One region of the Geobacillus sp. FSL K6-0789 genome, then DNA from elsewhere that is predicted to be linked to it. Evidence: a T-box and tRNA genes for the amino acid it is inferred to sense, from the RefSeq annotation. Region 1 holds a T-box; the other regions hold tRNA genes.

Region 1 (3,451 bases):
CACCGTGTCGATCGTTTCGTTGAGGCGCGTTAAAATCCAATGGTCGGCGACCGTTTTTTCGCCGCTCAAATCAAGCTCCTCGTACGTCATGCCGCCCATGTTCATCAAGGTAAAGCGCGAGGCGTTCCAAATTTTGTTAGCAAAATTCCACGTCGCTTCGACTTTTTCTGTGCTGAAGCGCAAGTCTTGCCCCGGCGAGCTGCCGGTCGCCAAGAAGTAACGGAGCGCATCGGCGCCGTACTGGTCGATCACATCCATCGGATCGACGCCGTTGCCGAGCGACTTGCTCATTTTCCGCCCTTGGGCGTCGCGGACGAGGCCGTGGATGAGCACGTCTTTGAACGGGCGCTTGCCGGTGAATTCGAGCCCTTGGAAAATCATGCGCGACACCCAGAAGAAAATGATGTCATAACCGGTGACCAGCACATCGGTCGGGTAGTAGCGCTTGTAATCCGGCGATTCCACATCCGGCCAGCCCATGGTCGAGAACGGCCAAAGCGCCGAGCTGAACCATGTGTCGAGCACATCGGGGTCTTGTTCCCAGTTTTCGATGTCTTTGGGCGGTTCATGGTCGACGTAAATTTCACCCGTTTCTTTATGGTACCATGCCGGGATGCGATGCCCCCACCAAAGCTGGCGTGAAATGCACCAGTCGCGGATGTTTTCAAGCCAATGCAAATACGTTTTTTCAAACCGTTCCGGCACGAACTGCACTTTGCCGTCGGTTTGCTGGAGCTTGATGGCGGCTTCGGCGAGCGGCTTCATTTTCACGAACCATTGCGTCGACAAATACGGTTCAATAACTGCGCCGCTTCGTTCGCTATGGCCGACCGAGTGAACATGCTCTTCAATCTTAAAGAGAACGCCTTGTTCTTGCAAATCGCGGACGATCTGCTTCCGGCATTCAAACCGGTCAAGCCCCTGGTATTGCATGGCGTTTTCATTCATCGTGCCGTCTTCGTTCATGACGAGAATGCGCGGCAAGTTGTGGCGATTGCCGATTTCAAAGTCGTTCGGGTCGTGCGCCGGCGTAATTTTGACCGCTCCGGATCCGAACTCCATATCGACGTATTCGTCGGCAATGATCGGAATTTCGCGGCCAACGATCGGCAGTTTTACCATTTTGCCGATCAAGTGCTTGTACCGCTCGTCATCGGGGTGCACAGCAACGGCCGTATCGCCGAGCATCGTTTCCGGACGGGTCGTCGCCACTTCAATGTAGCCGAAGCCGTCAGCGAGCGGATAGCGCATATGGTAGAGCGCGCCTTTCACTTCTTTATAAATAACCTCAATGTCCGACAACGCGGTTTTCGTCACCGGATCCCAGTTGATGATGTATTCGCCGCGGTAAATGAGCCCTTTCCGGTAGAGCGAGACGAACACTTCGCGCACCGCTTTGGAAAGCCCTTCGTCAAGTGTAAACCGCTCGCGCGTGTAATCAAGCCCAAGCCCTAACTTCGCCCATTGGCTGCGAATATGGCCGGCGTATTCTTCCTTCCACTTCCACGTTTCTTCTAAAAATTTTTCCCGGCCTAAATCGTAGCGCGACAGCCCTTGCTGGCGCAATTTTTCCTCGACTTTCGCCTGGGTGGCGATGCCGGCGTGATCCATTCCCGGAAGCCACAGGACGTCATACCCTTGCATCCGCTTCATGCGCGTAATGATGTCTTGCAGCGTCGTATCCCACGCATGCCCTAAGTGCAATTTGCCGGTGACGTTGGGCGGCGGGATGACGATCGTAAACGGTCGTTTGTTCGGATCACCGGTCGCTTCAAAAAATTTTCCTTTCAGCCACCATTCGTAGCGCCCGGCTTCAACGGCGCGATGATCGTATTTGGGTGGCATCGACACTTCGTGCTGTGCCATGTTTCATTTCCCTCCTTCAACATGATGGACAATGCGGCGACGGCGGCTTCCCACTAAGCAATGCCGCGCAGCCGGCAAGCAAAAAAGCCCCTTTCATCCGAAAAGGACGAAAGGAGCTGCTTTCGCGGTACCACCTTTTTTCTTAAGCCTAGAAGGCTGGTGATGAAGAGAACCGCAACACGGCCAACCCACCGGTGAAACATCGGCTGGCGAGCCCACAATCAGTTTAGTTGACCGGCCTTCTAGAAGCTTAAGCGCTTCATTGGCATAACGGCATGATGCCGGCTTCCTCTACTCGGCAGCAGCGCCTTTCAAAGAAGCAGCTCAAGGGCGACCTTCCAGCAGCCGTCATCCTAGGAAATCTCGCAGCTTCTGATTTCCCTCTCTGCAGGCGCGGACCGCTGTACTCCTCCCCGTCTTCGCTTTTGTCGTCATGATTCGATTATTATACTACCATTGTCCATCATCTTTGCCAAGTTTTTATTTATTTATTCCATCCGTGTGCATTTGGTGACAAACCACCGCACGTTTCATATTGTATAGTAAACCGGAGAAGGAGGGAACACCGATGCGGCGATTCAACCCGTATTCATGGCCGCCTTGGCTTCGGCAAGTGCGCGCCGTCTGCGCCCAAGTGATCATCCCGCTCACCATTTTTCAAGCGATCCGCACCATTTTTCTGCCAACGACGTTTGATGTCATTTTATTGGCCATCTTCGTTTTCATTGCCGTGGCGCTCCATTTGGAATGGATTTAGTGCGACGCCGTTTTGTTGGGCTGGATTCAAAATCCATTTAACCATTGCTGCTTTCATCCACCGGCTGTTCATTATCCATCGCCTCTTCCTGCTGCGCGGCGTCGCGTTGGACAAGATGCATGACAACGGCCTCCATGTTTTTGAACGCCCAGTAACAACGTTGCAGCGCGGTCACATATTCCCGTTCGTTCCGCTCGTTCCGCGAAGCGGCCTCATACCGCTCCAAACAGCGGACAAACCCACGCGGCTCCGCCAAATGGCTGTATAAAAACGCCCGCTCCCCGTCGGACAGCGGCAGCTCCTTCTCGTACTCCCCCATCCCTTCAAGCCACTCGCGCCCAAGCGGCGGCATTGTCTGTACGTGAAAACGGAGCGCGGCGATCACATCAAAGAGCGGCGAATTCCAATGCGCCCGCTCCCAACTGATCCAATACGGCGGGAGATGGTGGGAGAGGCGCGCTTTGCCGTGCACCCAGGCGATGCGCCATTGCTTCGTCTCTTTGAGCGTCTCTTCCCACACATCGAGCCGTTCTTCAGCGAACGAGTACGCGCGCATCACCTCATGAAAATAGGTGCAGCATTGGAGCTGAAACGGAGACATGTACCACGCCGCTTCGTACCGCTCAATCCGTTCTTCCCAAACCATCCGCGCCCGTTGCCATTCGTCCTTTTTTTGCTTTCGGTACGCCGCCGCCTCTTCCTCACTCACCTCGATCGTACGGACGGTGGCGCGATGGAGGCGGGCGAGCTCGCGAAAAAAGGCGTCCACCGCATCCTTCTCCACCTTTGATTCGCCGTCATGCCATGCTTGCAAATAATAAAGGCGCC
Region 2 (3,451 bases), 1.4 Mb from region 1:
GGTGAGAATCCTCTGCGCCGAAAGCCTAAGGGTTCCTGAGGAAGGTTCGTCCGCTCAGGGTTAGTCGGGACCTAAGCCGAGGCCGAAAGGCGTAGGTGATGGACAACAGGTTGAGATTCCTGTACCACCTCCTTCCCGTTTGAGCGATGGGGGGACGCAGGAGGATAGGGCGAGCAGGCGGCTGGAAGAGCCTGTCCAAGCCGCAAGGCTGATCCGTAGGCAAATCCGCGGATTGTAAGGCCAAGCGGTGATGGCGACGGAGTCATCCGGAAGTCCCCGATTTCACACTGCCAAGAAAAGCCTCTAGCGAGGGAAGAGGTGCCCGTACCGCAAACCGACACAGGTAGGCGAGGAGAGAATCCTAAGGCGCGCGGGAGAACTCTCGTTAAGGAACTCGGCAAAATGACCCCGTAACTTCGGGAGAAGGGGTGCTCGTTTGGGTGAAGAGCCCGAACGAGCCGCAGTGAAAAGGCCCAAGCGACTGTTTATCAAAAACACAGGTCTCTGCGAAGCCGAAAGGCGACGTATAGGGGCTGACACCTGCCCGGTGCTGGAAGGTTAAGGGGAGCGCTTAGCGGAAGCGAAGGTGCGAACCGAAGCCCCAGTAAACGGCGGCCGTAACTATAACGGTCCTAAGGTAGCGAAATTCCTTGTCGGGTAAGTTCCGACCCGCACGAAAGGTGTAACGACTTGGGCGCTGTCTCAACGAGAGACCCGGTGAAATTATACTACCTGTGAAGATGCAGGTTACCCGCGACAGGACGGAAAGACCCCGTGGAGCTTTACTGCAGCCTGATATGGAATTTTGGTATCGCTTGTACAGGATAGGTGGGAGCCTGGGAAGCCGGAGCGCCAGCTTCGGTGGAGGCGGCGGTGGGATACCACCCTGGCGATATTGAAATTCTAACCCGCACCCCTTAGCGGGGTGGGAGACAGTGTCAGGCGGGCAGTTTGACTGGGGCGGTCGCCTCCCAAAAGGTAACGGAGGCGCCCAAAGGTTCCCTCAGAATGGTTGGAAATCATTCGGAGAGTGCAAAGGCACAAGGGAGCTTGACTGCGAGACGGACAGGTCGAGCAGGGACGAAAGTCGGGCTTAGTGATCCGGTGGTTCCGCATGGAAGGGCCATCGCTCAACGGATAAAAGCTACCCCGGGGATAACAGGCTGATCTCCCCCAAGAGTCCACATCGACGGGGAGGTTTGGCACCTCGATGTCGGCTCATCGCATCCTGGGGCTGTAGTCGGTCCCAAGGGTTGGGCTGTTCGCCCATTAAAGCGGTACGCGAGCTGGGTTCAGAACGTCGTGAGACAGTTCGGTCCCTATCCGTCGCGGGCGCAGGAAATTTGAGAGGAGCTGTCCTTAGTACGAGAGGACCGGGATGGACGCACCGCTGGTGTACCAGTTGTCCCGCCAGGGGCACCGCTGGGTAGCTATGTGCGGACGGGATAAGCGCTGAAAGCATCTAAGCGTGAAGCCCCCCTCAAGATGAGATTTCCCACCGCGTCAGGCGGGTAAGATCCCTCGAAGATGACGAGGTCGATAGGTCCGAGGTGGAAGCGTGGCGACACGTGGAGCTGACGGATACTAATCGATCGAGGGCTTAACCTAACAAGAAAAGTGGAGGCCGCCTGCTTATCGGCGAGGCGCGCTGGAGGGCCTGTGAGCGGGCTTAGCCCGCCGCAGCAGGACCGAAGCGTCGCGAGCCGATGGCGGCCGGAACTAGACATCGAAAAGCGCAGGCGAGCGGCGGCGAGCCGGAGCTAGACAATGAAAAGTGAAAGCGTCCCGGCTTCTTCCCGAAACGGTTATCTAGTTTTGAAGGAATGAAAAAAAGTCCTTGACAATAAGCTCAATTCCCTTATAATAATACTTGTCGCCATTGCCTAGTGGTGATAGCGGAGGGGAAACGCCCGTTCCCATCCCGAACACGGAAGTTAAGCCCTCCAGCGCCGATGGTAGTTGGGGCCAGCGCCCCTGCAAGAGTAGGTCGCTGCTAGGCAATTTCGTGGAGGATTAGCTCAGCTGGGAGAGCACTTGCCTTACAAGCAAGGGGTCGGCGGTTCGATCCCGTCATCCTCCACCACTTACACCAATTGTGTATTCTTATCGCCGCGGGGTGGAGCAGTCCGGTAGCTCGTCGGGCTCATAACCCGAAGGTCGCAGGTTCAAATCCTGCCCCCGCAACCAAAATTGGTCCCGTAGTGTAGTGGTTAACATGCCTGCCTGTCACGCAGGAGATCGCGGGTTCGAGTCCCGTCGGGACCGCCATTCTTTCAAAATTGTGAAAGATGAAAAATACGGCTCAGCAGCTCATTCGGTAGAGACGAGCATCTGCTTCATCGAATTCGCTTCGAGTTGCCTCAACGCATCGAGCGTCTTTGAATCAGCTGGTAGAGGAAGAGGCACAGAGCAATTCAACGAGCGAGTTAAAAAATAATATATGGCTCGGTAGCTCAGTCGGTAGAGCAAAGGACTGAAAATCCTTGTGTCGGCGGTTCGATTCCGTCCCGAGCCACCATCAAACTATAAATTATGCCGTCTTAGCTCAATTGGTAGAGACGAGCATTCGCATCGTTGAATCTGCTTCGAGTTGTCCCGACGCATCCCACTTCTTTGAATAAGCTTGCAGAGGAAGGGACACCGAGCATTTGATTTCCTCGAATCAGCTTGTAGAGGAAGAGGAACAACCGAGCAGATCATATGATCCAGTAACTCATGTTAAATGTGCCGGCTTAGCTCAATTGGTAGAGCAACTGACTTGTAATCAGTAGGTTGCGGGTTCAAGTCCTGCAGCCGGCATCTTCCATTTTGAAAAAATTCAACTAGCGAAACATGAGCTCAGAAACGAGCGATACATCTTCGAGTTCGCTGCGAGTTGCCCCGACACACTTGACTTCTTCGAATAAGCTTGTAGAGGAAGGGGCAGGTAGAGTGAAATGAAGCTTAGAGTGTTATCTTAACCATGAGCCATTAGCTCAGTAGGTAGAGCAACGAGCGATGCATCATCGAGTTGGCTTCGAGTTGTCCCGACGCATCTTGCATCTTCGAATATGCTAGTAGAGGAAGGGACATCGTTCACTGTGAGTGTATACCCAACCATGAGCCATTAGCTCAGTAGGTAGAGCATCTGACTTTTAATCAGAGGGTCGGAGGTTCGAGTCCTCCATGGCTCATCGTCTTGCGGAAGTAGTTCAGCGGTAGAACACCACCTTGCCAAGGTGGGGGTCGCGGGTTCGAGCCCCGTCTTCCGCTCCACTTCCGCCGGGGTGGCGGAATTGGCAGACGCACAGGACTTAAAATCCTGGGGTAGGTAACTACCGTGCCGGTTCGAGTCCGGCCCTCGGCACGTGCGCTCGTAGCTCAATTGGATAGAGCATCTGACTACGGATCAGAAGGTTAGGGGTTCGAATCCTCTCGAGCGCGTTTTGTCGGGAAGTAGCTCAGCTTGGTA
Region 3 (3,451 bases), 950 kb from region 1:
CATCAGACTTAAGAGACCGCCTGCGCGCGCTTTACGCCCAATAATTCCGGACAACGCTCGCCCCCTACGTATTACCGCGGCTGCTGGCACGTAGTTAGCCGGGGCTTTCTCGTGAGGTACCGTCACCGCGCCGCCCTCTTCGAACGGCGCTCCTTCGTCCCTCACAACAGAGCTTTACGACCCGAAGGCCTTCTTCGCTCACGCGGCGTCGCTCCGTCAGGCTTTCGCCCATTGCGGAAGATTCCCTACTGCTGCCTCCCGTAGGAGTCTGGGCCGTGTCTCAGTCCCAGTGTGGCCGGTCACCCTCTCAGGCCGGCTACGCATCGTCGCCTTGGTGAGCCGTTACCTCACCAACTAGCTAATGCGCCGCGGGCCCATCCGCAAGTGACAGCCCAAAGGCCGCCTTTCAACCGAAGACCATGCGGTCTTCGGTGTTATCCGGTATTAGCTCCGGTTTCCCGGAGTTATCCCGGTCTTGCGGGCAGGTTGCCCACGTGTTACTCACCCGTCCGCCGCTGACCGAATCAAGGCAAGCCCCAATCCGGTCCGCTCGACTTGCATGTATTAGGCACGCCGCCAGCGTTCGTCCTGAGCCAGGATCAAACTCTCCAAAGAAAGTTGATTGGCTTTTGCTTCGGCCCATGCGGACCTCTGCTTTTCGTATTGTCCAGCTTCGGTCCGCCGCCGCTCGGGGTCAAATAACCTTCACCTTCCGGGTGCAAGCACCCTTGCAGGCGAAGAACATTTGCCCGTCGCGGCGACCCACGAACCTCCGCTTTTCGTCGCGCTTCGTTTCGTTCAGTTTTCAAGGAACGATAATGGAGCCTATCGGGATCGAACCGATGACCTCCTGCGTGCAAAGCAGGCGCTCTCCCAGCTGAGCTAAGGCCCCATGCGGACGCTATCGGGAAGACAGGATTTGAACCTGCGACCCCATGGTCCCAAACCATGTGCTCTGCCAAGCTGAGCTACTTCCCGCTAACGCGCTCGAGAGGATTCGAACCCCTAACCTTCTGATCCGTAGTCAGATGCTCTATCCAATTGAGCTACGAGCGCAAGTGCCGAGGGCCGGACTCGAACCGGCACGGTAGTTACCTACCCCAGGATTTTAAGTCCTGTGCGTCTGCCAATTCCGCCACCCCGGCTAACAGGCAAATAAATGGAGCGGAAGACGGGACTCGAACCCGCGACCCCCACCTTGGCAAGGTGGTGTTCTACCACTGAACTACTTCCGCCCAAATCATTATGCGGGTGAAGGGACTCGAACCCCCACGCCCGTAAAGGGCACTAGACCCTGAATCTAGCGCGTCTGCCAATTCCGCCACACCCGCAAATATATAGTTGGTGGTGAGCCATGGAGGACTCGAACCTCCGACCCTCTGATTAAAAGTCAGATGCTCTACCTACTGAGCTAATGGCTCATGGTTGGGTATACACTCACAGCGAACGATGTCCCTTCCTCTGCTAGCGTATTCGAAGATGCAAGATGCGTCGGGACAACTCGCAGCAAACTCGATGATGCAACGCTCGTTGCTCTACCTACTGAGCTAATGGCTCATGGTTGGGTATACACTCTAAGCTTCATTTCACTCTACCTGCCCCTTCCTCTACAAGCTTATTCGAAGAAGTCAAGTGCGTCGGGGCAACTCGCAGCGAACTCGAAGATGCAACGCTCGTTACTGAGCTAATGGCTCATGGTATATAAATGGTGGAGGATGACGGGATCGAACCGCCGACCCCTTGCTTGTAAGGCAAGTGCTCTCCCAGCTGAGCTAATCCTCCACGCTGTTGCCTAGCGACGACCTACTCTCGCAGGGGCGCTGGCCCCAACTACCATCGGCGCTGGAGGGCTTAACTTCCGTGTTCGGGATGGGAACGGGTGTTTCCCCTCCGCTATCATCACTAGGCAGTCAACAGAACAGACAAGTTATATTATAACCAAATTTGTTTGCTTGTCAATATCCTTTTGTTCGTCATTATTGACGTCTCACGTGCTATCATAATATAACACACTGAAGAAAGCTTGTCAACTCATTTCGTTTTTTGTTTTGTTCTCAAAAACAACATTGCTCATTATATACATTCTATGACTAAAAGTCAATCGTCGAACGAAAATTATCGTTGGTACGTTTTATAGGCAAATGCGAGTGGTGTATGATGCAAATATGATTTGCCAAGACGATAGTAATGATCAACGATTTTCCGGTTTAGATCTTTCCATTTGTCTAGGACGGGCGGCAAATTGAGAAACTTTGCAACACTATAACTTCGTTCCTTTCGATTTCTCAAAAACCAAACGAATCCGTTGTTTTTCACCGGCCTTCTTAGGGGCTGGCAGCAGCCGGCTTTTTCTTGAATCGAGTTCTCATAACAAACTGTCCCCTGCCGTTGTTCGCAACAGGGGACGATCGTGGTTATTTATGGCGCATTTGCGGGAAGAGCAATACATCGCGAATGGACGGTGAATTGGTCAAAAGCATGACTAACCGGTCGACCCCGATCCCGAGTCCGCCTGTTGGCGGCATGCCGTATTCGAGCGCTTCGAGGAAATCTTCGTCCATTTCATGCGCTTCATCGTTTCCTTGTTCGCGCTCCTTCAGCTGCTCCTCAAACCGTTGACGCTGATCGATCGGGTCGTTTAGTTCCGTAAAGGCGTTCGCATGTTCGCGCCCGACGATGAACAGCTCAAACCGATCGGTAAAGCGCGGGTCGTCTGGGTTTTTCTTGGCTAATGGCGAGATTTCGACCGGGTGGCCGTAAATGAACGTCGGCTGGATCAGTTTATCCTCTACTTTTTGTTCAAAAAATTCATTGACGATATGGCCGAACGTCATGTGCGGCGCGACTTCGACACCGTGTTCTTTGGCCAGCTCCCGCGCCTCTTCGTCGCTCATCTGCCGCCAGAAATCGACGCCGACATATTCCTTGATCGCATCGACCATATGGAGGCGCCGCCATTCAGGCGTCAAGTCGACAAGATGTTCGCCGTACTGAATTTTTGTTGTGCCAAGCACTTCCGTGGCAATATGAGCGATCAAGTTCTCCGTTAATTTCATGATATCGCGGAAGTCGGCATACGCCTCGTACAATTCGAGCATCGTAAACTCCGGGTTATGGCGGGTGGAAATGCCTTCATTCCGGAAAACGCGCCCGATTTCATACACTTTTTCCAAGCCGCCGACGATGAGCCGTTTCAAATGCAGCTCGATGGCGATCCGCATATACAGCGTCATATCGAGCGCATTATGATGCGTAATGAACGGGCGCGCCGCCGCACCGCCTGCTACGGCGTGCATCATCGGTGTTTCGACTTCCAAGTAGCCATGGCTGTCAAGATAGCGGCGCATCGATTGAATAATGAGACTGCGGGTGATGAACGTCTTTTTGCTCTCCGGATTCATAATTAAATCGAGGTAGCGTTGGCGGTAGCGCTGCTCGATATCTTTTAAGC

The links. The T-box of region 1 lies ahead of NSQ51_RS12140 (valine--tRNA ligase). A T-box ahead of a tRNA ligase gene usually reads a tRNA of that ligase, here a tRNA-Val.
Region 2: it has a tRNA-Val gene. The T-box ahead of NSQ51_RS12140 (valine--tRNA ligase) is inferred to sense a tRNA for this amino acid. The anticodon was not compared.
Region 3: it has a tRNA-Val gene. The T-box ahead of NSQ51_RS12140 (valine--tRNA ligase) is inferred to sense a tRNA for this amino acid. The anticodon was not compared.

Annotation. Positions count from the first base shown of each region.
Region 1 covers NZ_CP151966.1:2,290,278-2,293,728, forward strand. Annotated here, with positions in the region: gene NSQ51_RS12140 (valine--tRNA ligase) at 1-1,866, opposite strand, end outside; T-box leader at 1,966-2,295, opposite strand; gene NSQ51_RS12145 (hypothetical protein) at 2,435-2,623, shown strand; gene ysxE (spore coat protein YsxE) at 2,661-3,451, opposite strand, start outside.
Region 2 covers NZ_CP151966.1:535,376-538,826, forward strand. Annotated here, with positions in the region: rRNA gene NSQ51_RS02730 (23S ribosomal RNA) at 1-1,608, shown strand, start outside; rRNA gene rrf (5S ribosomal RNA) at 1,883-1,999, shown strand; tRNA gene NSQ51_RS02740 (tRNA-Val) at 2,008-2,083, shown strand; tRNA gene NSQ51_RS02745 (tRNA-Met) at 2,111-2,187, shown strand; tRNA gene NSQ51_RS02750 (tRNA-Asp) at 2,193-2,268, shown strand; tRNA gene NSQ51_RS02755 (tRNA-Phe) at 2,443-2,518, shown strand; tRNA gene NSQ51_RS02760 (tRNA-Thr) at 2,727-2,799, shown strand; tRNA gene NSQ51_RS02765 (tRNA-Lys) at 3,101-3,173, shown strand; tRNA gene NSQ51_RS02770 (tRNA-Gly) at 3,181-3,255, shown strand; tRNA gene NSQ51_RS02775 (tRNA-Leu) at 3,261-3,346, shown strand; tRNA gene NSQ51_RS02780 (tRNA-Arg) at 3,350-3,423, shown strand; tRNA gene NSQ51_RS02785 (tRNA-Pro) at 3,430-3,451, shown strand, end outside.
Region 3 covers NZ_CP151966.1:89,557-93,007, reverse strand. Annotated here, with positions in the region: rRNA gene NSQ51_RS00495 (16S ribosomal RNA) at 1-615, opposite strand, end outside; tRNA gene NSQ51_RS00490 (tRNA-Ala) at 820-892, opposite strand; tRNA gene NSQ51_RS00485 (tRNA-Pro) at 905-978, opposite strand; tRNA gene NSQ51_RS00480 (tRNA-Arg) at 983-1,056, opposite strand; tRNA gene NSQ51_RS00475 (tRNA-Leu) at 1,060-1,145, opposite strand; tRNA gene NSQ51_RS00470 (tRNA-Gly) at 1,161-1,235, opposite strand; tRNA gene NSQ51_RS00465 (tRNA-Leu) at 1,247-1,331, opposite strand; tRNA gene NSQ51_RS00460 (tRNA-Lys) at 1,346-1,421, opposite strand; tRNA gene NSQ51_RS00455 (tRNA-Val) at 1,707-1,782, opposite strand; rRNA gene rrf (5S ribosomal RNA) at 1,791-1,907, opposite strand; gene lysS (lysine--tRNA ligase) at 2,415-3,451, opposite strand, start outside.